Regions from separate parts of the Bradyrhizobium sp. JR3.5 genome, predicted to be linked through region 2. Evidence: riboswitches for the same ligand, from Rfam matches in the RefSeq annotation. Region 2 holds a riboswitch; the other holds the start of a gene.
What was found. Region 2 has a riboswitch for glycine ahead of ACVWW1_RS04935 (D-amino acid dehydrogenase). Riboswitches for the same ligand answer to the same signal wherever they lie in the genome.
Positions count from the first base shown of each region.

Region 1: it holds a riboswitch for glycine, as region 2 does, so the genes downstream of both, gcvT (glycine cleavage system aminomethyltransferase GcvT) here and ACVWW1_RS04935 (D-amino acid dehydrogenase) in region 2, are expected to answer to the same signal.

Region 1 is NZ_JBSRYV010000001.1:834,106-849,037, reverse strand. It holds gene ACVWW1_RS04145 (SDR family NAD(P)-dependent oxidoreductase) at 1-581, shown strand, start outside; gene ACVWW1_RS04140 (c-type cytochrome) at 617-1,462, opposite strand; gene ACVWW1_RS04135 (TrmJ/YjtD family RNA methyltransferase) at 1,915-3,114, opposite strand; gene ACVWW1_RS04130 (alpha/beta hydrolase family protein) at 3,428-4,015, shown strand; gene ACVWW1_RS04125 (hypothetical protein) at 4,192-4,392, opposite strand; gene ACVWW1_RS04120 (hypothetical protein) at 4,668-5,156, shown strand; gene ACVWW1_RS04115 (NADP-dependent isocitrate dehydrogenase) at 5,320-6,534, shown strand; gene ACVWW1_RS04110 (DUF3455 domain-containing protein) at 6,572-7,072, shown strand; gene ACVWW1_RS04105 (cyclic nucleotide-gated ion channel) at 7,075-8,295, opposite strand; gene alaS (alanine--tRNA ligase) at 8,337-11,024, opposite strand; glycine riboswitch at 11,227-11,315, shown strand; gene gcvT (glycine cleavage system aminomethyltransferase GcvT) at 11,457-12,602, shown strand; gene gcvH (glycine cleavage system protein GcvH) at 12,623-12,988, shown strand; gene gcvP (aminomethyl-transferring glycine dehydrogenase) at 13,011-14,932, shown strand, end outside.
Region 2 is NZ_JBSRYV010000001.1:996,117-1,011,048, forward strand. It holds gene ACVWW1_RS04910 (ABC transporter ATP-binding protein) at 1-1,074, opposite strand, end outside; gene ACVWW1_RS04915 (ABC transporter permease) at 1,264-2,151, opposite strand; gene ACVWW1_RS04920 (ABC transporter permease) at 2,155-3,096, opposite strand; gene ACVWW1_RS04925 (ArgE/DapE family deacylase) at 3,360-4,658, opposite strand; gene ACVWW1_RS04930 (hypothetical protein) at 4,655-4,852, opposite strand; gene ACVWW1_RS04935 (D-amino acid dehydrogenase) at 4,979-6,286, opposite strand; glycine riboswitch at 6,352-6,465, opposite strand; glycine riboswitch at 6,469-6,574, opposite strand; gene ACVWW1_RS04940 (M20/M25/M40 family metallo-hydrolase) at 6,667-7,797, opposite strand; gene ACVWW1_RS04945 (ABC transporter substrate-binding protein) at 8,067-9,686, shown strand; gene ACVWW1_RS04950 (hypothetical protein) at 9,771-10,085, opposite strand; gene ACVWW1_RS04955 (PilZ domain-containing protein) at 10,366-10,653, shown strand; gene ACVWW1_RS04960 (hypothetical protein) at 10,849-11,091, shown strand; gene ACVWW1_RS04965 (hypothetical protein) at 11,099-12,058, shown strand; tRNA gene ACVWW1_RS04970 (tRNA-Leu) at 12,027-12,113, opposite strand; gene ACVWW1_RS04975 (MarR family winged helix-turn-helix transcriptional regulator) at 12,300-12,746, opposite strand; gene ACVWW1_RS04980 (alpha/beta hydrolase) at 12,891-13,673, shown strand; gene ACVWW1_RS04985 (cupin domain-containing protein) at 13,790-13,975, opposite strand; partial or broken gene ACVWW1_RS04990 (quinone oxidoreductase family protein) at 13,978-14,932, opposite strand, start outside.

The sequences.
Region 1 (14,932 bases), 160 kb from region 2:
ACGTCACCGACGAGGCTGACGTCGCCAACATGGTGGCACGCACGGTGTCGGCGTTTGGGCGCATCGATTGCGCGTTCAACAATGCCGGCGTGGCCGGGCGCTCCGTCGGCCCGCCCGGCCAACGCATCCATGAGCTCACGCAGCCTTCGGTGGCGAAGATGTTTTCGATGAATCTGATGGGCGTGTTCCTGTGCCTGAAATACGAGGTCGCGCAGATGCTCAAGCAGGGCGGCGGCGGCGCGATCGTCAACACCGCCTCGATCGCCGGGCTGGTCGGCCTTGCCACGTCGGGCCACTACGTCGCGGCCAAGCATGGTGTCGTCGGCCTGACCAAGTCTGCGGCGATCGAATACGCCCAGGACGGCATCCGCGTGAATTGCGTCAATCCCGGATACATCAAGACGCCGATGACCAAGGAGACGATGGACGAACGTTACGACGAGATCATCGCAAAGGTGCCCGCTCGTCGCCTGGGCGTGCCCGAGGAAATCGCGGAGGCCGTGGTCTGGATGTGCTCGGACAAGGCGTCCTTCATGACAGGCGCATCGCAGGTGGTCGACGGTGGCTACAGCGCCGCCTGAGGTGCGCTTCAGCGGGGCGCGTCGCGGCTTTCAGGCTATTCCTTTGGCGGCACCGTGCGCAAATAGGTGACGATGGCGTCGAGGTCGGCGGCTGACACGGTGGCGTAGTAATGGAAGCCCATCGGCGGATTGAGCTTGCTGCCATCCTTGCTGACGCCCTGAGTGATCGCGCGCTTGATCTCGTCATCGGTCCAGCTGCCAATGCCTTTCGTCTTGCTAGAGCTGATGTTCCGCGAAACCGAGACGCCCCAGGGTCCCGCAAACTTGCCGCCGCCGGCGCCCATGCTGGTCGCAAATTCTCGCCCTTGCTGCCCCATCGGGGTGTGGCACTCCATGCAGTGCGCAATCGTGGCGAGGTAGAATCCCTGCTGCGCCTTGTCACTCAACATCGCTTCGGTGTACGGGCTTTCACCGCCCGGGGGAACAGGATGCCCCTGTGATATTTTGTAGATTGGCTCCGGTACCGCATTCCTGATCGGCTTGATCGTGCGCAGATATGCGATCACGGCTTTGAGATCGCGATCGGTCATGATCTCGTAGAAGCCACTTGGCATGATCATGGCGACCCGCGTGCCGTTGCGTTTAATGCCTTTGCGCAGCAGTTGCTTGAGTTCGGCGTCGGTGTAATTGCCGATGCCGGTTTCCTTGTCTTGCGTGATGTTCGAGGCCGTGACCTTGAACGGTGGCTCATCCCATGACGTGCCGCCCGAAAAGGCCTTATCCCTGATCTCGCCTGACGGTCCCTTCGGGGTATGACAATTGCCGCAGGTCAAGACGCCGTTGACCAGGTAATCACCGCGCTCGACCAATTCCGATTGTGCGCTGACCGGGCTGCTCAATACCGCACCGATAACGAGCGCTAGCGATCCGATACGGATCATGACGACGCCTCCAATCAATTAAATATGGCGATTGAACTCTGATCAATTTCTGGCTTCAAAAACGTAGGTCAGCAAAATGTGCACACCGGTGTTCAACGGCGCGAAGGTCATGTGCAATATTACGTAGCTGGCGCGCAAGAAATGCCGCGCGCGGATCGATGGTACGATCGCCGACCCTCTTTTCACACATCCGATTGCCGGAGGGCTGACCAGACAAAATCTAGCAGATTCCACGCGCTTGAGAAGGCAGCCTGACCACGCAATTGCGCACGGGGGGGCCGGACCCCTAACCGAAGGTGATTGTTGCGCGACGGCGGGGCCACAGCTCTCTTTAACAACACACCCCTGTGGTTATGAGTCCACATTCAGTGTCGTCCTGGCTTTCGCCAGGACGACGTGTGGAGAGGCCCGCGATCGATCTCGACGCCATCAGATTCTCAGCCGGCGAAAGCTCACCGCCCCTGCTGCAAACTCCCCTCCAGCCGCGCCAGCTCGCCGTCGAGGTCGCGCTCGACATCGGCCACCTGCATGTCGACCACCCGATAGTCGCGCGCTTCGAGCCAGGCGCGGCGCTTGGCGCGGTCGGTGCCGATGGCCTCGCTCTCGTTCGGATTGACCAGCTCGATCGCGAGCCGGTGCACGAAGGAGACGAAGTCGGGGATGTGCCGGCCGACCGGGGTCTGGCGCTTGAACTGGCCGGCGAAGCGCCGATCCCGCGTCAGCGCCTGCCACAGGATCCGCTCGGCGTCGGTCGGGTTGCGGCGGAGCAGCCGGGCGAGGCCGCGCACCGTGCTGGAGTTGTCGGCGGCGGCGCCGCCCTGTCCCTGCTCGGCGAGCAGCGCCCGCAGCCGGGTCGCCTGGGCGCCGTCGAGCACGCCGCCCTTGGCCGGGCCCTTGCGGCCCTCGGCGATCGCCATCACGACTCCATGGAGCGTGTGCATGTCCTGCTTGGTTGGATCCATCCGGGTGAAGATGTTGCGCAGGTTCACCAGCATGGTGTCGCGCTTCTCCGCCGGCCGCAGGAACTCGACCTTGTCGAGCTCGGCAACGAGGTTGTCGAAGAACGCCTGCATCTGGTGCTGGGAGGCCGGCTCGGACCGCTCCGGCATCGCGAACGGCAGCGCGCCGGCGGTCGAGAGCTTGAACCATTCGTACCCCATCAGCAGCACCGCCTGCGCCAGGTTGAGCGAGGCGAAGCCCGGATTAACCGGGAAGGTGATGATGCGGTTGGCGAGCGCGACCTCCTCATTGGTCAGGCCGGAGCGCTCCCGCCCGAACAGGATGCCGGCCCCGCCGCCGGAGGCGACGTGGCTGACGATCTCGCCCGCCGCGCCTTCCGGCCCGACCACCGGCTTGGCCTGGTCGTGGGCGCGCGCGGTGGTCGCGAACACCAGCGTGAGATCGGCGATCGCCTGCTCGACGGTGTCGAACAGCTCGACGGAACCGATGATTTGGTCGGCGCCGGCGGCGGCGCGTTGCGCGGCGACATTCGGCCAGCCGTCACGCGGATTGACGATGCGCATCCGGGTCAGCGCGAAGTTGCCCATCGCGCGCGCGGCCATGCCGATGTTCTCGCCAAGCTGCGGCTCAACCAGGATGACGACGGGACCGGCAAGGTCGTGCCCTGCCTTGGTCTTGTCGGTGCCGGACATCTCACTTCACTTTCTGATTCAACGTCTGAAGATTTTGAATCAACTTCCGAAGCGGCTGATTCAAACTCTCATGCAGGGCGGCGCAACGAGCTTGGCACCGGTTTTGCGCGGGACCATTTTCTCCAAGGAGATAACAGGGTTAGCGGCGTTTGCGAATCCTTAATCGGAATCCCAATCGCACGGAGCGAAGACTGCCGCTTGCGCGCTTCGCCTTCGGATAGGCTATCAACCACAACCAAAGCGAAGCTGTAAAGGCACGCTTGAGACGCGCTTGAACGGCGAGGCACTTGGGTCGAAGCACTTGGGGGCGATGATGCGGGGCAGATGGACGCTGGCGATTGTGGGCGTGGTCTTGATCGTGGCGGGGGGCCTGCTCGCCCACCTCACGCAGACCGCAGGCGGCATCCGGATCGAGGATGTCAGGTTCGAGGGCGCCAAGGGCAACACCATGAGCGCCCTGCTCTACATCCCGCCGAACGCGACGCCGCAGATCCCCGCGCCCGGCATCCTCGCCGTGCACGGCTACATCAATTCGCGCGAGACCCAGGACGGCTTCGCCATCGAGTTCGCCCGCCGCGGCTATGTGGTGCTGGCGCTCGATCAGACCGGCCATGGCTACAGCGACCCGCCCTCCTTCGCCAACGGCTTTGGCGGACCTGACGGGCTTGCCTATCTCCGCAGCCTGCCATTCGTCGACAAGGAGAACATCGGGCTGGAGGGCCATTCGATGGGTGGCTGGACCGTGCTGGCGGCCGCCACCGCGATGCCCAACGACTATAAATCGATGGTGCTGGAGGGCTCGTCCACCGGCAAGCCGTTGGCCGCCGAGGGCACCGCGAGCTGGCCGCGAAACACCGCGCTGGTGTTTGCCCAGTACGAGGAGTTCTCCACCCTGATGTGAGGCGTCGACCTCGCCCGCGACGTCACCAAGAGCCCGAAACTCTGGGCGCTGTTCGGCACGCAAGGCACGGTCGAGCCGGGCAAGGTCTATGGCGATCCGGCCAACGGCACCGCCCGGGTGCTGTACACCCCGGCGATGACCCATCCGGCCGAGCACATCTCGCATGAAGCGATCGGCTACAGCCTCGACTGGTTCGCCAAGACGTTGAAGGGCGGCACGCCTCGTCCGGTCGACGACCAGATCTGGTTCCGCAAGGAGATCGGCACCCTGATCGCGCTGATCGGCTTCGTGGCGCTCATGATCGGGACGTTCGACGCGCTGCTGGAGGCGCCGATGTTCTCCTGCCTGCGGCTGCCGGCGGTTGGCGATGGCACCATGCCGGCGCATCAGGCCGCCAGCGGCCGGCGCTGGACCACGGCGTTCATCCTGTCGGCCTTCATCCCCGCCCTGACCTACTACCCGGCCTTTGCACTGGGCGGCACATTCGTCAGCCCGAGCGCGTTCCTGCCGCAGGGCATCACCAACCAGATCCTGGTTTGGGCCATCATCAACGGCCTGATCACGCTGGCGCTGATGTGGTTCGTCCCGAAGCGCGCCAGCTGGGCCGGCCTCGTCGGTCAATCCGTCGTGATCGCGGTGGCCTCGGGTTGCGGTGGGCTACGCTGCGCTCTGGCTCGCCGACCTCGCCTTCAAGATCGACTTCAGATTTTGGATCGTCGCACTCAAATTGATGAGCGCGAAGCGATTTCTCATCTTCCTGATCTATCTGATTCCGTTCACGGCGTTTTTCGTGGTGGCCCTACACGTGCTGCACCGGAATTTCTCGACCATGGGCGCCCCGCGCGGAGCGCTCTATCTGACCAACATCCTGGCGCTGACGCTCGGTTTCATCGTGTTGCTGGTGCTGCAATACGGCACGCTGTGGCTGACCGGAAAGCTGTTCAACCCGATCCCGGACCCCAGCTTCGTGCCGCTCTCGACCATCGTCGCGATTCAGTTCGTACCGCTCCTGGCAATCGTCGCCGTGATCGCGACCTTCACCTGGCGGCGAACCGGATCGAGCCTGCCGGGGGCCCTGATCGCGGGCCTGTTCGTGACCTGGTACATCGTGGCCGGGACCGCCACGCAGGTCCCGTTTTAGAGGGCCGCGCGCGCGCCGCCGTCAGAATGGCGGTTCTCGGCGAAAAGATGGGCTGAAAGTGCATAACCGGTGCGCTTCCGCCCGTCCCCGGGCGGTGCTATAGCGCAGGCGTATTCCACCCCCGCCGTCAAAAGCGCGCCGTTCCCAAGAGGGCCTCCCCGTCATGGCAAAAATCAAGGTATCCAACCCCGTCGTCGAGCTCGATGGCGACGAGATGACCCGGATCATCTGGCAGTACATCAAGGACAAGCTGATCAACCCGTTCCTGGATGTCGAACTGCTCTATTTCGATCTGGGCATGGAATACCGCGATGAGACCAATGACCAGGTGACCATCGACGCCGCCGAAGCCATCAAGAAGGTCGGCGTCGGCGTCAAATGCGCCACCATCACCCCCGACGAGGCCCGGGTGAAGGAGTTCGGCCTGAAGCAGATGTGGAAGTCGCCGAACGGCACCATCCGCAACATCCTCGGCGGCGTGATCTTCCGCGAGCCGATCATCTGCAAGAACGTGCCGCGCCTGGTTCCCGGTTGGACCAAGCCGATCATCATCGGCCGCCACGCCTATGGCGACCAGTACCGTGCCACCGACATCAAGTTCCCCGGCAAGGGCACGCTGTCGCTGAAGTTCGTCGGCGAGGACGGCACCGTGATCGAGCGGGAAGTGTTCAAGGCGCCGGGCGCCGGCGTCGCGATGGAGATGTACAATCTCGACGACTCCATCATCGATTTCGCCCGCGCCTCGCTGAACTACGGCCTGCTGCGCAACTACCCGGTCTACCTCTCGACCAAGAACACCATCCTCAAGGTCTATGACGGCCGCTTCAAGGACATCTTCCAGGACATCTACGACCGCGAGTTCAAGAAGGAATTCGAGGCCAAGGGCCTGACCTACGAGCACCGCCTGATCGACGACATGGTCGCCTCGGCGCTGAAATGGTCCGGCGGCTATGTCTGGGCCTGCAAGAACTATGACGGCGACGTGCAGTCCGACACCGTGGCCCAGGGCTACGGCTCGCTCGGCCTGATGACCTCGGTGCTGCTCACCCCGGACGGCAAGACGGTGGAAGCCGAAGCCGCCCACGGCACCGTGACCCGCCACTACCGCGAGCACCAGAAAGGCAAGGAGACCTCGACCAACTCGATCGCGTCGATCTTTGCCTGGACCCGTGGCCTGGCCCACCGCGCCAAGCTCGACAACAACCCGGAACTGGCGAAGTTCGCCACCACCCTGGAGAAGGTCTGCGTCGCGACCGTCGAAGAAGGCTACATGACCAAGGACCTCGCGCTCCTGGTCGGCGCCGACCAGCGCTGGCTCTCCACCACCGGCTTCCTCGACAAGGTCGCCGAGAATCTCGGAAAGGCGATGGCGGCCTAACGGCTGCCTGTTGCCGAACACAGCAGCGAGCGTGACCATGACCTTTCCCGGCCGGGTGACGCTCGCATCCTTGCTGCTGACCGGATCGGCGGCACTCGCTGCCGATCCGCTGCCCGCCCCCGTTGCGGCGCCCGACGAGACCGCGGTCCTCACCGTCCACGCCGAGGGCGCGCAGGTCTATGAGTGCAAGCTGGTCATCGACGGCAAGCTCGCCTGGTCGTTCCGCGAACCGGTCGCCACCCTGATCGCCGATGGCCGCACCGTCGGCCGGCACTATGCCGGACCGAACTGGGAGCATGTCGACGGCAGCGCCGTGACCGCCCGCACCGCCGGCAGCGCGCCCGGCGCAACGCCAGCGGACATTCCCTGGCTGAAGCTCGAGGTGATCTCCCACCGCGGCAACGGCCTGCTCTCCAGCGTCGCCACGGTGCAGCGGATCAACACCTCGGGCGGCGAACTCAGCGGCGCCTGCGACAAATCAGGCGCACTGAAGAGCGCGGCGTATTCGGCGGATTACGTGTTTCTGCGGAGAGACTAAGCCTAATCGCGAATGCCGCCGTCGGTCTCGTGCGGTACCTGGGCGATCTCGCCGGCGGCAAGGTCGCCACCGGCCGCAAGCGGGTCGGCAAGCCGCGCCTCCGCCGTCTCCCTGACATGGGCGCCGAGCGCCGGGATCCGCTCGGTCAGGGCATGGAAGTCCTGCGCATCGAGCAGCAGCAGCTTGGTCTTCCGCGTCGCCGTCACCGTGCCGGAGCGGCTGGTCCGCCTGAGCAGCGCGATCTCGCCGAAGAACGAGCCGTCGGCAAGCCGCACGCGTTGGCTCGGCAGGTCGATCTCGACCTCGCCGGCGGTGATGAAATACATCGACGACGCCGGATCGCCGCGCCGCACCAGCACCTCGCCGGCCTCGATGGTCTGCGACCGCAGCAGGCGCATGATGTCGGCGATCTCGGCAGCGCCGAGATGTGAGAACAGCGGCACTCGCGCCAGCATGCCCCAGGTCACGACGAAGTCGCGGCGCCGGACCTCGTCGGCGAACGCGGTCGAGACGATCGCGACCGGCAGCGCGATCATCGCAAAGCCGACCACGATCGCAACCACCGTGACCATCCGGCCGAGCACCGTCACCGGGACGACGTCGCCGTAACCGACGGTCCCGAGCGTCACGATCGCCCACCACATCGCCTGCGGCATGGTGCCGAACTTGTCCGGCTGCACCTTGTGCTCGATGGCATAGAGCAGCGAGGCGAACAGCAGCACCGCGCCGGTCAGGATCACGACGCAGCCGAACAGCGTGCGCCGCTCGGCATGCAGCGCCGCCAGCAGCGAGCGCATCGCGGTCGAATAGCGCACCAGCTTGAGGAACGGCAGCATGCCGAACAGCACCAGCGCGGTCTTGTCACCGATCGCGAGCGCGATGGCCGACGGCAGGAAGGCGAGCAGGTCGATCACGCCGAGCGCCGAGCAGGCGTATTCCAGCCGCGCCTGCAGCGGCGTCATGTCGCGCAGCGAGCGGCCGACCACGCTCCAGAGCCGCGCGGCATATTCCAGCGCGAAGGCGGTCACCGCGGTGATCTCGATCGCCGTGAACAGCCACCAGAACTGGGCATCGACCTCCGGCACCGACGCCAGGATCGCCGCCAGCACATCGACGGTGATGATCGCGACGACGAGCCGGACAAATCGCGCGCCGACTGAATATGGCAGGTGGTCCTGCTCGAGCAGCTCGTAGAGACGCCCCCGCAGTCCGGGATCGCTCATCGTGGGCTTGCCTGGAGCCGTCGCCACGATCAGCCTCTCCGTCAGGCGCCGGCCGATGCCTGTTGAGTCATGGCCTGCTCGATCGCCGACAGCGCGGCGTCGGCCTTGGCACCGTCGGGCCCGCCGGCCTGCGCCATGTCGGGCCGGCCACCGCCCCCCTTGCCGCCGAGCACCTCGGAGCCCTTGCGCACCAGCTCGACCGCGTTGAAGCGCGAGGTCAGGTCGGCGGTGACGCCGACCACGATGCCGGCCTTGCCGTCCTCGGTGACGCCGACGATCGCGACCACGCCGGAGCCGATCTGCTTCTTGCCGTCGTCGACGAGGCTCTTCAGGTCCTTGGTCTCGACGCCTTCGACCGCGCGCGCGAGCAGCTTGACGTTGCCGACCTCGCGCACGCCGGAGGCGGCACCATTCGACGACGCTCCGCCGCCCATCGCGAGCTTCTTGCGGGCATCCGACAGGTCGCGCTCGAGCTTCTTGCGCTCCTCCATCAGGACCGCGATGCGCGCCGGCACATCCTCGATCGTGGTGCGCAACTCGGCCGCCGCGGTCTTCGCCAGCGTCATGGTGTCGTTGGCGTGCCTGCGCGCATGATGTCCGGTCAGCGCCTCGATGCGGCGGACGCCGGACGCGACCGCGCTCTCGCTGGTCACCGAAATCAGGCCGATGTCGCCGGTGCGGCGAACATGGGTGCCGCCGCAGAGCTCGACCGACCAGCCAAGCGCGTTCTGGCCGTGCTCGCGGGCGCTCTTGCCCATCGAGACGACGCGAACCTCGTCGCCATACTTCTCGCCGAACAGTGCGCGCGCACCGGCCTCGCGGGCGTCGTCGACACCCATGACGCGGGTCGTCACCTCGTCATTCTCGAGCACGACATCATTGGCGATGTCCTCGACCCGGGCGAGCTCCTCCGGCGTAATCGGCTTCGGATGCACGAAATCGAAGCGCAGGCGATCGGGCGCGACCAGCGAGCCGCGTTGCGCGATGTGATCGCCGAGCACCTGGCGCAGCGCCTCGTGCAGCAGATGCGTCGCCGAGTGGTTGGCGCGGATCGACGAACGCCTGGCGTGGTCGACCTCGAGCTGCAGCGCGGTGCCGACGTTCAGGGTGCCCTGCTCCACCGTGCCGACATGCACGAACAGATCGCCGGCCTTCTTCTGCATATCGGTGACGCGGAATTTGACCCCCTCGCCGGTCAGGATGCCGACATCGCCGACCTGACCACCGGACTCGGCATAGAACGGCGTCTGGTTCAGCACGATCGCGCCGCTCTCGCCGGCCTTGAGGCCGTCGACCTCGGCGCCGTCCTTGACCAGAGCCGTCACCACGCCTTCCGCGCTCTCGGTCTCATAGCCGAGGAATTCGGTTGCGCCGAGCTTCTCGCGCAGCGGGAACCAGATGGTCTCGGTAGCCGCCTCGCCAGAGCCTGCCCAGGAGGCGCGCGCCTTCTCGCGCTGGCGGTTCATCGCATCGGTGAACGATGCCTGGTCGACGCTGATGCCGCGCGACTTCAGCGCGTCCTGCGTCAGGTCCAGCGGGAATCCGTAGGTGTCGTACAGCGTGAACGCGGTGTCGCCGTCGAACATGTCGCCCTTCTTGAGGCCGGCGCTTTTCTCATCGAGGATCGAGAGGCCGCGCACCAGCGTCTTGCGGAAGCGAGTCTCTTCCAGCTGCAGCGTCTCCTCGATCAGCTTCTCCGCGCGCACCAGGTCGGGATAGGCCTGGCCCATCTCGCGGACCAGCGCCCAGACCAGGCGATGCATCAGCGGCTCGCTCGCGCCGAGCAGCTGCGCGTGGCGCATTGCGCGGCGCATGATCCGGCGCAGCACATAGCCGCGGCCCTCGTTCGACGGCAGCACGCCGTCGGCAATCAGGAACGCCGAGGAGCGCAGATGGTCAGCGATCACCCGGTACGACGCCACGTTCTGTGGGTTCGGCCCATGGCCGAGGGCCGATGCGGCCGCATCGATCAGGTGGCGGAACAGATCGGTCTCGAACACGCTCTCGACGCCCTGCAGGATGCAGGCCATGCGCTCCAGCCCCATGCCGGTGTCGATCGAGGGACGCGGCAGCGCCACGCGCTCCTCCTTCGTCACCTGCTCGTATTGCATGAACACCAGGTTCCAGAATTCGAGGAAACGATCACCGTCCTCTTCCGGGCTCCCCGGAGGTCCGCCCCAGATATGCTCGCCGCGATCGATGAAGATTTCGGAGCACGGACCGCACGGGCCGGTATCGCCCATCGCCCAGAAATTGTCCGAGGTCGCGATGCGGATGATGCGATCGTCCGAGAAGCCCGCGATCTTCTTCCAGTAGCCGGCCGCCTCGTCGTCGGTGTGGTAGACGGTGACGAGCAGCTTGTCCTTTTTCAGCCCGAAATCCTTGGTGATCAGATTCCAGGCGAGCTCGATCGCGCGCTCCTTGAAGTAGTCGCCGAACGAGAAGTTGCCGAGCATCTCGAAGAAGGTGAGATGGCGCGCGGTGTAGCCGACATTGTCGAGGTCGTTATGCTTGCCGCCGGCGCGGACGCACTTCTGCGACGTCGTGGCACGATGATAGCCGCGCTTCTCGACGCCGGTGAAGACGTTCTTGAACTGCACCATGCCGGCATTGGTGAACATCAGGGTCGGGTCGTTGCGCGGAACCAGCGGCGACGACGCCACGATCTCGTGGCCGTTCTCCTTGAAGAAGTTCAGAAATGTCGACCTGATGTCGTTGACGCTGCTCATGTTCATCCAATCGGAAAAAGGGGCCGGCCAGCCGCAAAAAGGCGTCATTTTCCGGCCGAACGCTTTTAGACATTGCCAGCTGCGGTGTCCAGAAACTGTGCAGGCGGATCATGGACTTGCCGCGGCAGCACAAAGCCCATTGGATAGCAGCGAGAGCCGCGTTGACAGTCTTGGTGGCGCCGTGTTTTCTACCTACCTGTTATTAGTCACGTCGGGAGAGACCGGCCTTACCGCCGGCGCCGAAGGAGCAACCGCCCCGGAAACTCTCAGGCAAAAGGACCGCGTGACGTCTAACATCTGGAAAGAGGCGCTGGGGTTCTCCCCGATGCGTCCGCCGACGGGATAATACTCTCAGGCACAGCGACAGATGGGGCTTTCTGCAGGTTTCTCAAGGGGAAATAGGTCCCCGGCGGGAACCGCGAGGGCCCCGTGATGCTTGCGCGCGAAACCTCCCCGCTGAAACAGACCCCGCTGCACGCGCTGCATCTGGTGCGCGGAGCCAAGATGGTGCCGTTCGCCGGCTACGACATGCCGGTGCAATACACCGCCGGCGTGCTGAAGGAGCACCTGCACACCCGCAAGGAAGCCGGCCTGTTCGACGTGTCCCACATGGGCCAGCTCGTGCTGAGGGCGAAGTCGGGCAAGGTCGCGGACGCCGCGCTCGCGCTCGAAAAGCTGGTGCCGCAGGACATCGTCGGCATCGCGCCGGGACGGCAGCGCTACGCGCAATTCACCAACGACGACGGCGGCCTGCTCGACGACCTGATGGTCGCGAATTTCGGCGATCACCTATTCCTGGTGGTCAACGCCGCCTGCAAGGCCGAGGACGAGGCGCATCTGCGCGCGCATCTCTCCGAAGCCTGCGAAATCGTGTCGCTGGCCGATCGCGCGCTGATCGCGCTGCAGGGGCCGAAGGCCGAATCGGCGTTGGCGAAACTTTGTGCAGATGTCAGTTCGATGAAATTCATGGACGCCGGTCCGCGCCGCGTCGGCGATATCGACTGCTTCGTCTCACGCTCCGGCTATACCGGCGAGGACGGTTTTGAGATTTCCATGCCCGCAGACAAGGCGGAAGCCTTGGTCACCGCATTGCTGGACAATCCCGATGTACTTCCGATCGGGCTCGGCGCGCGCGACAGCCTGCGGCTCGAGGCCGGGCTCTGCCTCTATGGTCATGACATCGACACCACGACGACGCCGGTCGAAGGCGCGCTGGAGTGGTCGGTGCAGAAGGTCCGCCGCAGCGGCGGCGCCCGAGCCGGCGGTTTTCCGGGTGCCGACAAGATTCTCGCACAGTTCGCCGACGGCGCCGCTCGCCGCCGTGTCGGCCTGAGGCCCGACGGCCGCGCGCCGGTGCGCGAAGGCGCCGGCCTGTTCGCCGATCCGACCTCGACCGAGCCAATCGGCAACGTGACCTCGGGCGGCTTCGGCCCGAGCCTCAATGCGCCGGTTGCGATGGGCTATCTGCCGACATCCCTTTCCGCGCTAGGCACCACGGTTTTCGCCGAAGTGCGCGGCCAACGGCTGCCGCTCAAGGTCGCCGCCACGCCCTTCGTCCCCAATACCTACAAACGCTAAACGCCAAAGGATCGATCCCCATGACGACGCTGTACACGTCCGACCACGAATGGCTCCGCATCGAGGGCGACGTCGCCACGATCGGGATCACCGACTACGCGCAGTCGCAACTCGGCGACGTCGTGTTCGTCGAACTGCCCAAGGTCGGCCGCAGCCTGAAGAAAGCCGAGGCCGCCGCGGTCGTCGAATCCGTCAAGGCCGCCTCCGACGTCTACGCGCCGATCACCGGCGAAGTGATCGAGGTCAACGAGGCGCTCGCCGCCGAGCCCGCGCTGGTCAATTCGGATGCCGGCGGCAAGGCTTGGTTCTTCAAGCTCAGGATTGCAGACAAGGGCGAACTCGGCGGCCTGATGGACGAGGCCGCCTACGCCGCACACACCGCCTGAGGATCAGTTTAAGGATCAAGCCATGAACGCGCCCTTCAAGCCGATCAACGAAGCCGCCACCGATTTCGTCCGCCGCCACATCGGACCGTCACCGCGCGACATCAACGCGATGCTGGAAACGGTCGGCGCCGCGAGCCTGCAGGCGCTGATGAATGAGACGCTGCCGGCATCGATCCTTCAGAAGGCGCCGCTCGATCTGGGCCGGGCGCTGAGCGAGACCGAGGCGCTCGCGCATATGAGCGAGCTCGCCGCGCAGAACCGGACCTTCACCTCGCTGATCGGCCAGGGCTATTCCGGCACCATCCTGCCCGCGGTGATCCAGCGCAACATCCTTGAGAACCCGGCCTGGTACACCGCCTATACGCCGTACCAGCCGGAGATCAGCCAGGGGCGGCTCGAAGCCCTGTTCAATTTCCAGACCATGATCTGTGACCTCACCGGGCTCGACGTCGCCAACGCCTCGCTGCTCGACGAGGCGACCGCGGCCGCCGAAGCGATGGCGCTCGCCGAGCGCCACTCGCAGGTCAAGGCAAAGGTGTTCTTCGTCGACAAGGAGGTGCATCCGCAGACGCTGGCGGTGATGCGCACGCGCGCCGCGCCACTCGGCTGGGCGCTGGTGGTCGGCGATCCCCTGACCGAGCTCGACAAGGCCGACGTGCTCGGCGCGCTGCTGCAATATCCCGGCACGACAGGCGCGGTGCGCGACCTCCGGCCGGCGATCGCATCGCTGCACGCCAAGGGTGCGCTTGCGATCGTGGCCGCGGACCTGCTGTCGCTGGCTTTGCTGACCTCGCCCGGTGAGCTCGGCGCCGACATTGCAATCGGTTCGGCGCAGCGGTTCGGCGTGCCGATGGGTTATGGCGGACCGCACGCTGCCTACATGGCGGTGCGTGACACGCTGAAGCGCTCGCTGCCCGGCCGCATCGTTGGCCTCTCGGTGGATTCGCGCGGTGCACCGGCCTATCGGCTGGCGCTGCAGACCCGCGAGCAGCATATCCGCCGAGAGAAGGCGACCTCCAACATCTGTACTGCGCAGGTGCTGCTCGCCGTGATCGCTTCGATGTATGCGGTGTATCACGGCCCGGAAGGCCTGACGCACATCGCGCGCAGCGTGCATCGCCGCGCCACCGTGCTCGCCGCCGGCCTGCGCAAGCTCGGCTTTGCGCCGACCAGCGAGGCATTCTTCGACACCGTGACGGTCGAGGTCGGCGCGAAGCAGATCGAGATTGTCTCTCGCGCGCAGGCGGAGCGGATCAATCTGCGCATCGGCGCAACCACGCTCGGCATTGCGCTCGACGAGACCACGACGCCGGAGACGGTCGAAGCGGTGTGGCGCGTGTTCGGCGGCAAGCTCACCTTCGCCGAGATCGAGGCGGCCGCGCGCGAGGCGCTGCCGAAGGAGCTGCGGCGCACCAGCGCCTTCCTCATCCACCCGGTGTTCAACACCCACCGCTCGGAGACCGAGCTGCTGCGCTACATGCGCAAGCTCAGCGATCGCGACCTCGCGCTCGACCGTGCGATGATCCCGCTCGGCTCCTGCACGATGAAGCTCAACGCCACCACCGAGATGATCCCGCTGACCTGGCCGGCGTTCGGCAACCTGCATCCGTTCGCGCCTGCGGATCAGGCCAAGGGTTATCACGCGCTGTTCAAGCGGCTGGAGCAGTGGCTGTGCGACATCACCGGCTATGACGCTATCTCGCTGCAGCCGAACTCCGGTGCGCAGGGCGAATATGCCGGGCTGTTGGCGATCCGTGGCTATCACCTCGCGCGCGGCGAGCCGCACCGCAAGGTGTGCCTGATCCCCTCCTCCGCGCACGGCACCAATCCGGCCTCGGCCGCGATGGTCGGCATGGACGTGGTGGTGGTGGCCTGCGACGCCCGCGGCGACGTCGACGTCAACGATCTCCGCGCCAAGGCGGAGAAGCATTCGGCCAATCTCGC
Region 2 (14,932 bases):
CAACAGCCGGCGCGACAGGTCGGATATCTCGCGGCCGACGAGGCGCACCCCGCCCGAGGTCGGATCGATCAGGCGGACGATGCAGCGCGCCACCGTCGATTTGCCGGAGCCGCTTTCGCCGACGATACCGAGCGTGCGGCCCTTGCGCAAAGTGAGGGTGACGTTGCTGGCGGCGGCGACTTCGCGCGCTTTGCCGTACAGCGATCGCTCCCGGTAGACCTTGCTGAGCTCGTTGGCTTCCAGCACCACCGGCTCCTTCGTCTCTGGGCGTGGCGCGCGCGGCACCAGGCTCGGCACCGCGGACAGCAGGTTGCGCGTGTACTCCATCGTCGGGTTGCGCAGCACATCTTGCAGCTCGCCGGTCTCGACCAGCCGGCCGTGCCGCATCACCGCGACGCGGTCGGCGATCTCGGCCACCACGCCCATGTCGTGGGTGATGAACAGGACGGCTGTGCCGTGGTCGCGTTGCAGGTCGCGGATCAACGTGAGGATCTGCTTCTGGGTGGTGACGTCGAGCGCGGTGGTCGGCTCGTCCGCGATCAGGAGCTTCGGTTCCAGCACCAGCGCCATCGCGATCATGATGCGCTGGCGCTGTCCGCCCGACAGGCGGTGCGGGTAGGACGAGAAGATGCGCTCCACATCGGGCAGCCGCACATGCTCCATCATCGCCAGGATCTTCTGACGCCGCGCGCGGGAGTCGAGATCGGTATGGGCGCGCAGCACCTCGTCGATCTGGCGGCCGACCGGCACGACCGGATTGAGCGCGGTCATCGGCTCCTGGAAGATCATCGCCATCCGCGTCGCGCGCAACTGGCGCAGCCGCCGGTCGGTCGCGGTAAGCAGTTCCTCGCCGACCAGTTTGACGCTGCCGCCGGACGGCACCAGCGTGCCCTTCTGCAGCAGGCCCATCGTGGTCAAAGAGGTCACCGACTTGCCCGAGCCGCTTTCGCCGACAAGGCAGAGCGTCTCGCCCTCGCGCACCTGCAGCGACAGGTCGTCGATGATGCGGTGCGCGTCAGCCTTGCGGCCGAGACCGACGACGAGATTGTTGATGTCGAGGACGACGTTGGTCATGTCAGGGTCTCGTGTTGCGAGGGGGCACGATGGGGCCGTCACCGTCATTCCGGGATGGTGCGCAAGCACCAGACCCCAATTCGCAATTGCGAATTGTGGAATCTCGAGATCCCACAATGCGCGAGTGCGCATTGGGGTTCGGTGCTTCGCACCGCCCCGGGATGATGGCTTCAATTGGCATTGAAGCCATCACTTGCCCTCACGCTGTTTCATGCGGGGATCGAGCGCGTCGCGCGCGGCGTCGCCGATCAGGTTGACGCTGAGAATGGCGATCGAGAGCAGCAGCCCCGGCCAGAAGATCAGCGACGGCTTGACCTGGAAATAGGCACGGCCCTCGGCCATGATGTTGCCCCAAGTCGGCGTTTCCGGCGAGATGCCGGCGCCGAGGAACGACAGGATCGCCTCGGTCAGGATCGCGGATGCGCAGACGTAAGTGCCTTGCACGATCAGCGGCGCGATCGTGTTCGGCATCAAATGCCGCCACATGATCTTCGGCAGGCTCGAGCCGAGCGAGATCGCGGCCTCGACATAGGGCTCCTCGCGCGCGGTCAGCACCACCGAGCGCACCAGCCGCGCCACGCGCGGGATCTCGGGGATGGTAATCGCGACCATCACGGTCCAGATGCTGGCGCCGGACAGCGACACCACGGCGATCGCGAGCAGGATGGCGGGGATCGCCATCAAGCCGTCCATCACGCGCATCATCACGGCATCGACCCAGCGGAAGAAGCCGGCGACGAGGCCGATCAAGAGTCCGATGGCGATCGAGCAGACGGCGGCGCCGAGCCCGATCAACAGCGAGATCCGTGCGCCATAGATGACGCGCGACAGCAGGTCGCGTCCATACGCGTCGGTGCCGAGCAGATATTGCGCGCTCGACGGCTTCAGCCGCTGCGCCGGCGTCAGCAGCAGCGGATCGTGCGGCGCGAGCAGCGGCGCGAAGATCGCCATCAGGATGATCAGGACGAGGCAGATCGTCGCAACCGCGATGATCGGCGTCGACGCCAGGAAGCCGAACTTGACGCGGAACGGCCGGGTGACGGGGATGGAGGATTCGGGAAGGGTTTCGATCGCCATTGCTCAGTACCGGATACGAGGATCGAGCAGGGTGTAAGCGAGGTCGATCAAGAGATTGACCGCGACATAGATACCCGATGTCAAAAGGATCATGGCCTGGATCACCGGATAGTCGCGCGCCAGCACCGCATCGACGGTGAGGCGGCCGATGCCGGGCAGGTTGAATACGCTCTCGGTGACGACGACGCCCGAGATCAGCAGGGCGAAGCCGGAACCGATCACGGTGATGACCGGGACCGCGGCGTTGCGCAGCGCATGGCGCAGCAGCACGCCGGTCTCGCCGATGCCCTTGGCGCGGGCGGTGCGCACGTAGTCCTCACCCAGCACGTCGAGCATCGAGGCCCGTGTCATGCGCGCGATCAACGCGACATAGATGAAGGAGAGGGTGCAGGTCGGCAGGATGATGCGCTCGAAGAACGGACCGAAGCCGGCCGAGATGCTCTTGAAGCCTTGCACCGGAACCCAGCGCAGATCGATCGCAAACACCTGGATCAGCACATAGCCGATCACGAACACCGGCACCGAGAAGCCGAGCACCGAAAGCCCCATCACGCAGCGGTCGATCCAGGTGCCGTGCTTCCACGCCGCGATCACGCCGAGCGGCACCGCCACCAGGATCGAGAGGACGATGGTGGCCAGCGCGACCGAGATCGAGGGCTCGAGGCGCGGACCGATCATCTCGAGGATCGGCTTGTTCGAGATCAGGGAAACGCCGAGGTCGCCGTGCAGCAGCTTGGCGACCCAGGTATAGAACTGGATGTAGATCGGCTCGTTGAGACCAAGCGAGGTGCGGATGCGGTCGAGCTGTTCCGGTGTCGCATTGTCGCCGGCGAGAATGGCGGCCGGGTCGCCCGGCGTCAGCCGTAGCAACAGGAACACGAACAGAGCCACCACGCCCATTACGGGAATGGCGGCGAGGATGCGGCGGAGGAGATAGCCGAGCATCGTTGCTATCTCCTGCCGTCAGATGGTGCGAAGCGAAGGCTGGGCCGCATCATACTCATGGTGTCCCCGTGATGTGTCTCATGCGCTTCTGCGTCTTGTCTCAAGGCTAGCGCGAACGTGATGAATTTGCAGGCAAATACTGTGCCAATGGCGATGTTATATCAAGGCGCGGTTCAGGCCGTTGGAAGCCTCCCTTGGTCTGAAGCTGCTATTTCGAATTGCACATGGCGCAATGCGCCACCGACCTGAAACGACAAGTCCATTCACGCTCGCATCACGCCGCACCAATTGGCGACGAACAGTGCGATGCTCTGCGTCGTCTTGCGAAGGCTGTCGAGCTCGACCCGTTCGTTGAACGCATGCGGGCCGATACCGTAAGGACCATAGCAAAGTGCGGGGATGCCGTAGTCGACGCAATAGTAGCGGGTGTCGTTGACGGCGGTAGACAGGCGCTCCTGCATTGGAGCCTGGAAGACGGAGTGATGGGCGGCAGACAGAGCTGCTTCCGCTTCGCTGCCGGGCTCGCACACCGCTGCGTCCGCCTGAAAACCACTCCACACGAGCTCGGCCGGATTGTCGGACAGAAAGTCGTCGGCCTTGTGCGCCTCAGTCAGGCATTCCTCGATGCCACGCATCGCCTGCTGCGGTGTTTCGCCCGGCAAGAGACCAAGCCGGCAATCCAGCTCGCACCACGCCGCGGTCGAACTGGCCCAATCGCCGCCTTTGATGATCCCGACGTTGAACTTGATCGGATTCTTGACGCTGCGGAACCAGCTGTTGTCGAGCGCCCGGGCATTGAGTGCCTTGGTGTAATCCTGAAACGCGCGCACCAGATGCATCGCCGACAGGATCGCGCTGGTACCGGCCTCGGAATAGGCGACATGCACCGGCGTGCCGCGGACGCGCAGGCGGAACCAGACGGCGCCGACCTGGGCGCGCGTGAGCGTGTGTCCGGTCGGCTCTGGAATCAGGCAGGCGTCGGCGCGATAGCCGCGCATCAACGTCGACAGTGCGCCGTTGCCGGTGCTCTCTTCCTCGGTCACGGTCTGCAGATGGACGCGCCCGCCCGGGGCATAGCCGGCGTCGCTGAAAGCATCGAGCGCGAAGATCATTGCCGAGACACCGGCCTTCATGTCCTGCGCGCCACGGCCGTACATCCAGCCGTCGTGCACGGCGCCCGCGAACGGAGGTTGCTCCCAGAGGTCAGCGGGGCCTTCCGGCACCACGTCGATATGACCTTGCAGGATCAGGCTGCGCCCGCTGCCTTTGCTGTTGAGCGTCGCAACGACCTGCTGCGATCCGGCAAGATCGATGCCGTCCATTGGCGCAGCCTTCGGATGGCTCATCAGGTTGACGTCGGCAAGGCTGAACGCATCGACGTCGTAGCGGCGCTTTGCGAATTGCTCGGCCAACCAGCGTTGTTGCGGCGCTTCTTGTCCGCGCAAGCTGCGGAACTGCACCATGCGCGACAGGAACGCGATCTGATCGTCGAAGTTTCGATCGACGGCCGCGCACAGCTCCGCGGCAATCTGATCCGGCCTGGTCAACGTCTCGGTTGTCATGTCGCGCCTTTCGTGGAGCCCAGTGCAGAGGCCTGAGCATTGACCGTTTCGGAAAGGCGGCGCACCGAGTTGGTGCGCGTGCTGGAGGCGAGGTTACGTATCGGTCCGCCGAAGAGATTGCCGCCGGCACACCTGCCGTCCGGAATCCCGCGCCGGACCGCCATGCCATGCGTGTCCGCCACCCCAATGCGCATTGTCCCCTCCCGCGCTGAAGCGCTTTTCCCCAGTATGACGCTAGTCGTTGTCATGCGGTGTTTCTCAGCGAATTCCGACTTGGCCACACGCAAATACGCTCATATTCTTCCTCGTCGGCCAGATAATTAGGGGAAAGCTGCGCGGGCGGTCTCAGTCGCATCGACCTGCGACGGCACCATCGAGGGCGTGTCGAGGTCGCGCCAGTCATCGATCGCGCCTGCCACCATCTGCGCCGTCGCAGCCGACAGCGTCCAGCCGAGATGACCATGGCCGGTGTTGTAGAACACGCCCGGAAACCGTCCGGCGCGCACCACCGGCATCATGTTCGGCATCATCGGGCGCAGGCCGGCCCACGGCACTACCCTCGACGTGTCGACGCCGGGAAAATGCTGCCGCACCCAATCCACCAGCGGCTGGATGCGGTCGGCACGAATGTCGCGGTTGAAGCCGTTGAACTCGGCCGTGCCGGCGACGCGGAAGCGGTCGGCGCCGAGCCGGCTGGTGACGATCTTCGCCGCCTCATCGAGCAGGCTGACGGTTGGCGCAGCGTCCCGGCTTTGCGGCGCATCGAGCTGCACGGTGATCGAATAGCCCTTCACCGGATAGACGTTGACGCGGTCGTTGAGCAGGCCTGCGAAGTGCCGGCTCGCGACGCCGGCGCAAATGACGATGCCGTCCGCCTGCAACTCATGTCGCGTCGCGACGCCAGCATCGTGCGAAGCGGCTTCGTTCCAGCTGATGCGGAAACCGTCGCCGCCGCGCGCGATCGCATCGACGTCGGCTTCATGGACGAAGCTCGCGCCGCGACGGATGCAGGCGTCGGCGAGCCCGCGCGTAAACTTGTGGATATCGCCGGTCGCGTCCGACGGCGTGAAGAAGCCGCCATAGCAGGTCGTCTGCAGCGCGGGTTCGATGCTGCGGATTTCGTCCGCCGTCACCGGGCGGCGGTCGAGCCCGCCTTGTTGCAGCAGCGTGTTGACGCGCAGGCCCGCCTCGAAGCCGGCCTTGTCGTGATAGACGTGCAGGATGCCGCGGCGTTCGAGATCGAAGGCGATGTTCTCGCGCTGTGCGATCGAGAACAGATGCTTGCGCGCTTCGATCGCGAGCCGCGTCGTCTCGATGGTGTTGGTGCGATAGCGGCCGATGTGGCCGACGAACTCGCCGATCCAGGAATATTTGTGCCAGCTCGGCTTCGGATTCATCAGCAGCGGCGCGTCGCTTCGAAGCATCCAGCGCAACCCCTTGAGAATGGTCGCGGCGCTGTTCCACACTTCCGCGTTGCTGGCGGAAAGCTGTCCGCCATTGGCGAACGAGGTTTCCATCGCGGCGTATCGATGCCTGTCGAGGACAGTCACGCGATAGCCGCGTTCGAGCAGGGCATAGGCCGTCGTCACGCCGGTGATGCCGGCGCCAATGATTGCGATGTGAGGCATGGTGGTCTTCAGGCTCCCGTGGGTTAGAGTCGCCGAACCACCGGTGAAACCGGCGTCGGCGCCCCATCTGTCACGGTACCTGAGAGCTTGATCCGCATCGGGCCTCGGCCCGATGGCAGACTATCCCCTTCGGTGGACGTCACGGCCCTTGATGCGGTCGTGTCCGTCTCTCTCCAGATCGTCCTGACGATACAGTCCTTTTGCCTGAGAGTTTCCGGGGCGGTTGCTCCGTCGGCGCCGAAGCAACAACAAGAATGTTGTGGCTTCGATCTCTCCCGCATCGTCGCGTTGGACGGCCGGACCGTAGGCGAAGCCTCAAAATTGGACAAGGCTAAATTTCGGTCCGGCTTTGCCAACGTGTTGTGCAGTGCAAATCGGTGTCAGTCCAGCGTCGCCAGCAGCGCCGCCATCAGGCGGCCGCGCTCGGCGAGGCTCTCGATCTCGATGTGCTCGTTGAGCGTATGCGCATCGGCGCCGCGAACGCCGAGGCCGTCGAGGGTAGGGATGCCCATCGCACCGGTGAAGTTGCCGTCCGATCCGCCGCCCGCGCTGCCGTGCGGCAGATCGAGGCCCATCGCCGCTGCAAGGCCCTTGGCCTTTTCATAGAGCGCCATGGTGCCGGCATCCGGCTCCCATACCGGGCGGGTGACGCCGCGCGTCACCCTGAAGGTGACGTCGTTGGCGGTGCCCGACAGCGCCAGCATGCGCTCGACGCCGCGGTCGAGATCGGCCTGGCGCTTGGCCATGCTGAGCGCTTCGCCGGTGCAGGTCGTTGCGACGCAATTGACCCATTGGCCGCCATGCACGATGCCGACCGAGAAGGTGCAGTCTTCGGTGGTCATGCCGTCGATCGCAATGATTTGCCGGGCCATTTCGCGGATCGCGGAACGGCCCGAGGAGAGTGTCGCGCCGGCATGGCTCGGCTTGCCGACAGCTTCCAGATTGAAGCGCGCGATCGCGTAGCGGCCGGTGACGACGCCGTTGTTCGGCCGGCCGGGCTCCGGCACCAGCACGTATTTGTTGCGCGCGGCTTCGGCCTCGATGATGTCGCGCGTCGACGGCGTGCCGACCTCTTCATCGGGCGTGAACAGCACGGTGATCGGCAGCGGTGTCGTAAAGGACGCGCGTGCCAACTGCCGGATCGCCTCGATCGACAGATAGTTGCCGCCTTTCATGTCGAAGATACCGGGCCCGAAGCACTTGTTGCCTTCGCGCCGCCACGCCAGCTTTTCGATGGTGCCGACCGGGTGCACGGTGTCCAGATGGCCGGCGATGAGGATGCCCGGCTGGCCTTGTTTCGGATGGGGAAAACGGGCGCGGACGCAGCCGGCGAAGCCCTGGCGTCCCGCGATGCGTTCGATCGTCGCACCCATGACCGCCATCTCGCGCGCGGCGAGGTCGAGCATGCGCTCGACTGCGGCCGCGTCCCATGTCGGGCTCTCGCATTCCACCCAGCTGCGCAGCCCCTGCAGCATCGCTTCGGAATCAAAAGGAAGATTGGCGGGGTTCATGTCTTTTCTCTCTTGTTGTTTGTGCGCGCCGATACGCGTTCGCGTGCCGTACGAAAAGCTCGGAAGACGACTTTGTAAAGTCAAATGCGCTGCACCAGCGGTTCATTCGTTCGTATACATTCGATCCTGCCGGAAACCGATTGACGCGCATTGCGCTTGATGCAAGTCTCGATTTCACAAGCCATACAGCATGTTAGTTCGCCTAAATAACGAACCGCATGCATAACGAATAAGCCGGCTTTGACCAGTTACACGTCAGGAGAAATTGCATGTTCCCTATCTCGCGTTGGAAGCACCGCACGCTAGCGGCTGCGTTGACGGCGCTCGCGCTGTCGTTCGCGCCGCAGGAATTGTCCTTTGCGCCGCAGGCCATGGCCGCGGGCAAGACCATCACCGCGGTGATGCATTCGGATCTGCGCGTCATCGATCCGATCCTGACCACCGCCTATATCACGCGAGACCATGGCTACATGGTCTACGACACGCTGGTCGCAACCGACTCCAACTTCAAGATCCAGCCCCAGATGGCCGACTGGAAGGTGTCCGACGACAAGCTCACTTACACGTTCACGCTGCGCGACGGTCTCAAGTGGCACGATGGGACGCCGGTGACCGCGGAAGACTGCGTTGCTTCGCTGAAGCGCTGGGCCAAGGTCGACGGCATGGGCCAGAAGCTGATGGACTTTACGGCGAGCTTAGAGGCCACCGACGCGAAGACGATCACGCTGAAGCTGAAGGAGCCCTACGCTCTGGTGCTGGATTCGATCGGCAAGCCGTCGTCGCGCGTCGCCTTCATGATGCCGAAGCGGCTGGCCGAAACGCCGCCGGACAAGCCGATCCCGGAGCAGATCGGCTCGGGTCCGTTCAAGTTCGTCCAGGCTGAATTCCAGCCGGGCGTGAAGGCGGTCTATGTCAAGAACACGGACTACGTGCCGCGCAAGGAGCCGGCAAGCTGGACCGCGGGCGGCAAGGTCGTGAAGGTTGACCGCGTCGAGTGGGTCACGATGGCCGACGCGCAGACTGCGATGAACGCGCTGCAGTCCGGCGACATCGATTTCCTGGAGAACCCGTCGTTCGACACGTTGTCGATCCTGGAAGGCGACAAGGACCTGAAGGTCGAGACGCTGAACAAGTTCGGCTTCCAGACGCTCGGCCGCATGAACTTCCTCTATCCGCCATTCGACAACATCAAGGTTCGCCAGGCGGCGCTGATGGCGATCAACCAGAAGCAGGTGCTCGACGCGCTGGTCGGCAATCCCAAGTATTACAAGACCTGCGTCTCCTTCTTCATCTGCGACACACCGTTCGCGTCCGAGGTCGGCGGCGAGACCTTGTTGAAGGGCGGCGACATGGCGGCGGCCAAGAAGGCGCTTGCCGAGTCGGGCTATGATGGCACGCCGGTCGTCATCATGGCGCCGGGCGACGTCACCACGCTCAAGGCGCAGCCGGTTGTTGTCGCCCAGCAACTGCGCGACGCCGGCTTCAAGGTCGACCTGCAGGCCACCGACTGGCAGACCGTGGTGACTCGCCGCGCCAGCCAGAAGGCGCCGAAGGATGGCGGCTGGAACATGTTCTTCACGAACTGGGTCAGTGCCGACGTCTCCAACCCGATCGCCAACCTCTCGATCGGCGGCCAGGGCAAGAATGGCGGATGGTTCGGCTGGGCCGACGATCCGAAGATCGAACAGCTGAAGGACGCCTTCGTTCGCGCGCCGTCGCTCGACGAGCAGAAGAAGATCGCGGCCGATATCCAGAAGGAAGCCTACGATCAGGTCATCTACATTCCGCTCGGTCAGTATCAGGGTCCAAGCGCCTGGCGGAAGTCGCTGTCCGGTGTGCTCGATGGTCCGGCAACGCCGATCTTCTGGAATATCGACAAATCCGAGTAGGCTTCAGGCTGCACGCAACACAAATGGCCGGGACCTGTCCCGGCCATTTTCGTTTCGCGCCGTCGCTCCGCGACGGCGGCTAATCTAGTGACCTGATTTCGCGTTGCTCGTGCTCGACAGGCTCGTGAGCTCTGTCTGTCCGACGCCGGCACCGTTCATCCAGACCATCGCTCCCGCGGCAAACGCCAACAATCCGTAGAGCACGATCGCGCTGCGAATCCAGCGCCGGTAGATCGCGCGCTCGTCGGGGGGCGCATCAAGGAATTTCTGTGCGTTGAGCCCGTTGCTGCAATGGGCTGCGTCGTCGCCGTGCTCGAGGACGGAAGCGCCATGATCGGGCGCGGTATTGCCGACAATCCGATTGCGATCAGCAATCCGATTGCGATCCGCAATCGTCATCGCCTATCTCCAACTCATTGATCTCGAAATGTGGGCCCGCGAAATGTGCAGCCGGAATTTCCAATGCGACGACGTTACACCACGTGACGATCTCTGCATGTGAACCCTGCCACACCCGCAAAACGCGATGCGGTGATGCAAGCATCGTGACGCCGCGGCTGCCTGCTCAAGCTGTGGGCGGGCGCGTGGCATACCAATTTGGATAGCGGCGGCTTTAAGGTTCCCGTCAGTATTGCATCGTAGTCTGACCGCCGACTTGTGTACCTACCGCGACGGGCCCATGGCCGACGACCATAGCAGGCCCGCACCGGCCAGCGCGCAACAGCCACTGCCGACCGAGAAGCGCCGTGCCGGCGCACGCCGCCGCGTCCTCAAGTCGGGAGCGATCGAATTCGGCAATGAAGCGATCGCCTGCACGGTCCGGAATCTCTCGCCTCAGGGCGCCTGCATCGAAGTCAATTCTCCGCTGTGGTTTCCCGACCGCTTCACTCTCGCCGTCGACGGCCAGCGGTGGCCGTGCCGCATCGCATGGAAGAAGCAGAAGCGGCTGGGACTGGCGTTCGATTAGGGCTCGAAGCCCGGCGCACCACGCCGCGCCGATTTGCGCGAACAGTTGTCGTCTATTTCACAAACTACCCAAGGTTACCGGCGTATTGTCCGACGGGTCGATATCGGTGCCGCTCCAGGATGCACGCTCTCACCGTGCAAGGGTGGCGTCCATTGTTTCGCTCCTGCGGATTCACCCAGCCTCGGGGAAATTGTGATGACCATCAATGTCAAAGCCTATGCGAACGCCGATGATATCCTGATCGCCTGGCAGCCGGACACCTGGTCGAACGACTGGGTCGGATTCCAGCTCGAGCGGCGCAACAACATCACGCAGCAGACGACCGTGCTCTCCAACCGCATTCCGCCGAATCAGGCGACGCCCTGCACAAGATCCTGGCCTTTCTGCACGATGCCGATCTCCGCGGCAGCCAGGTCCATGCCGCCATCTACGAGATGAATGACGAGTGGTCGGCGCGCTGAAACCGTTCGGCAGCCGCGGCAACGTCCTGCTCGGCAATGGCAGTGCGACCAAGCCCAACATCGCGGGCGAGCTCAGTGGCGCCGGCCTGACGGTCAAGCATCGCGATCTGTCGAATGCAGGCGGGTCGTCGCCCAGCGTCCACAACAAGTTCGTGGTCGAGAGCGACGCGCATGGCAACGCGATCCGCGTGCTGACCGGCAGCACGAACTGGACCACCACCGGGCTGTGCACGCAGCTCAACAACGTGCTGATCATCGAGAATGCGGTGATCGCCAAGCGCTATCTCGATCAATGGGGCAAGCTGGTCGCCGCGGGCAACGCCATGCCGCCCGCGCTCAAGGCGTCGAATTCCAGCCCGACCAGCGACAGCAACATTTCGGTGTTCTTCGCCGCGACCAACGGCGAGGCGGAGTTCAAGCCGGCGCTGGACCTGATCAAGAACGCCAAGGACGGCGCGCTCTTCCTGATGTTCATGCCGGGTCAATCGCCGCTGCTGGATGCCCTGTTGGTCCGTGCACAGCAGAACGACATCTATGTCCGCGGCGTGGTGTCGACCATGATGGCCAGCAAGAGCGGCGACATCGTTTCGGTCGGCGACAAGGAGCAAGAGCTGGATTTCTGGATGGAGGAGCCGGTGCCGCCCCGTCCGGCGGGCAGCGGAGGCGGTGGCGGCGCGGCGCAACAGCCAAGTGCGGCTAGCGGGGCGTCGGCGAGGACAGTCGTCAAGAAGACCCCCAAGAAAGCCACGAAGAAATCGGCCAAGAAAGCCGCCAAGACGTCAGCCAAGACATCGGCGAAGAAAGCGAAGGCCAGCAAGCCGGCAAAGGCAAAGAAAACAAAGGCCAAGACGACGAAGAAGGCCAAGGCAAAGAAAGGCGAAGGCCAAGAAGTAAGAGCGGTGCGCAACAGGCTGGTGCGGGCGGTGGGACTCGAACCCACATGACGTTGCCGTCGAGGGATTTTAAGTCCCTTGCGTCTACCAGTTCCGCCACGTCCGCATCTTGATTTTATTGAGTTTTCGCAATTTAGACCGAGAGACTTCCCAAGATCCCTCGGCGGTTTTCCAAATCTGGTTTCGTTCCGCTCCGGACAAAACCCCGGCGGGCGCATCTTCTAGCTCTTCGTCGTCAGCCGGGCAAACGCCGGGATAACCTATCGCAGGTGTGAACGGCGCGGTTTGTCCGTTAGTCCGTTCCTGAATTCGTCAACGCGTTGCGAAGCGCCTGGACGCGCTTGTTGAGTGAGATGAGTTCGTCGACCGTCAGGCCGGACCGCTCCAGCAAGGTGTCGGTCAGACAGCCGGTGCGCGATTGCATCGCCTTGCCGCTGTCGGTCAGGTGAACTCCGACCTGCCGTTCATCCTCCACACTGCGCCGGCGCACCACGAAGCCGGCGCTTTCGAGCCGCTTGACCAGCGGCGTGATGGTGCTGGGCTCGAGGGCGAGCCGGTCGGCGATTGCCGAAATCATCTGTCCGTCCTTTTCCCAGAGCACGCTGAGAACGAGGTATTGCGGATAGGTGATGCCGAGGCGGTCGAGCAGGGGCTTGTAGGCACGGTTGATCGCAATGGTCGTCCCGTAAAGCGAGAAGCAAAGCTGGCTATCCAGCGGAATCGGTCCCGGATTTGGCATGGGGGGCCCTTTCGATGTGGTTTGCCAATGTACCACGAAAATCGTTATCACGATAAAAAATATCTGGACAAGCAAATCGAGGGCAATTATACGATGATTATCGCGATAAAGATTATCGCGAAATAAACATCCAGGAGAACTTCAATGTCTGTTGCCACCAAATTGCTCGCCGCCGCAGCGTCGCTGGGCCTCGCCACCGCGACGATCCCCGCGGCCCAGGCCCAGTCCGCCCCGGTCAAATCGATCGTCCTCGTCCATGGCGGTTTCGTCGACGGTTCGGGATGGGAAGGCGTCTACAAGATCCTGAAGAAGGACGGCTACAAGGTCAGCATCGTCCAGAACCCGACCACCACGCTGGCGGACGACGTCGCCGTCACCAAGCGCGCCATCGCCGCCGCCGAAGGCAATGTCATTCTGGTCGGCCATTCCTATGGTGGCGTCGTCGTCACCGAAGCGGGCAGCGATCCGAAGGTCGCGGGGCTGGTCTACATCACGGCGTTCGCGCCCGACCAGGGTGAATCGGTCGGCAAGCTGATCGCCAATCCTCCTCCCGGTGCGCCGGTGCCGCCGATCCTGCCGCCGAAGGACGGCTTCCTGTCGCTCGATCACGCGAAGTTCGCCGCCGCGTTCGCAGCCGATGTGAAGCCCGATGTCGCGGCATTCATGGCTGACTCGCAGGTGCCCTGGGGTGTCGCCGCCTTGAATGGCGAGGTGAGCGCGCCGGCCTGGAAGAGCAAGCCGAGCTGGTACCTGGTGGCGACCAACGACAAGATGATCCCGGTCGACGCGCAGCGGATGATGGCCAAGCGCGCCGGTGCCAAGACCGTCGATCAGGCCGGCAGTCACGCCGTGTATGTCTCGAAGCCGGAGGCAGTGGCAAAGGTCATCGAGCAAGCCGCGAAGGGCGTCGGCGACAAGCAGAAGTAACGCAGCCGTCCGTGACCGAGCTTCCCGATCGGGCTCAAGCGATGCCCGTTCAGCTCATCAAGACCGCGATGAACGCCGAGCGGGAGTGATGAGGCCGGCCTGATGGTTGGCCGGCCTCAAGCCTTGTTTTCGTGTGCGTGGACAATCTGTCCGTCGTGCCGCCCGCCGGGGGCGATCACCGAAACGCCGATCCGGAGGTCGGACGAGGGGCCAGCCTCGCGCCCTTGCAGACGCACCATGGCCATGTCGTGGTGTCCGGGCGCCGCGTAGGCGCACGCCTCGCCGAAGCGAACGACATTCATGATCAGGCTCCCGGTCGCAGTACGACGCGGTTGCGCGATGATCCGATCACGGCGGTGTAGGCCGCCTTCGTCTCAGCAAGCGGGTAGATCGAGGACGGGATGATCGGATAGGGGCGCAGGAAGCCGCCGGCGAACCCAGGTAGCACGCTGCGCAGCAGCTCTGCGCTTTCGATCGTAGAAAACGCAAGCGTGTCGACGCCGAGATAAGTGTGCCGTCCGCGATAGAATTCCAGGATGTTGAATTTGACCGTCTGGTTGGTCGTGGCGATCAGGATCTGCCGCCCGGCCTTTGCAAGCGAATGATGCGCATCGTCGAAATAGGGATCCCCGACCGTGTTGAAGACGATATCGGCTCCGTGGCCGTCGGTCAGTTCGCGCACACGTTCCGCGACGTCGGTCGCCGAGGAATTGATGATCTGGATCGGGGCGTTGGCGTGGCCTTCGTAGGGTTCGTCCTTGCGCACCACGCCGATCACCCTGGCGCCTTGCCAGGTCGCAAGCTGGACCGCAGCCTGCCCGACCTTGCCGTTGACGCCCATGACGAGGACATGTTCGCCGGGTCTCGGCGCGCCGGCTCGTCGAAAGCCTTCGATGGCTGTCACGAACGGTACGCCGATCCCTGCAGCCTCATCCATTGAAATTCCGTCCGGCTTTTCGACCAGGGCCGCGGCCTCGACGACGACATGGCTGGCGTGCGTACCGTCGCGGCGGATTCCGAGGTCGCCCGACGAACCGAACACAGCTTTTCCGATCAATGCGTCCGGCCCTTCGACCACCCGCCTCGGAAAAATCACGGCCCGGGGTTCTTGGGAACACCGCATACGGCATCAATCCCGTGGCGGCCTTGACGTCCGACGGGTTGACGCCTGCGGCTTCGATCGCAACCACGACTTCGTGCGGTTGCCGCGTGAGCGAATGTTTCTCGATGGACGGCGCGATCGCCGCCGCATCGGCGGC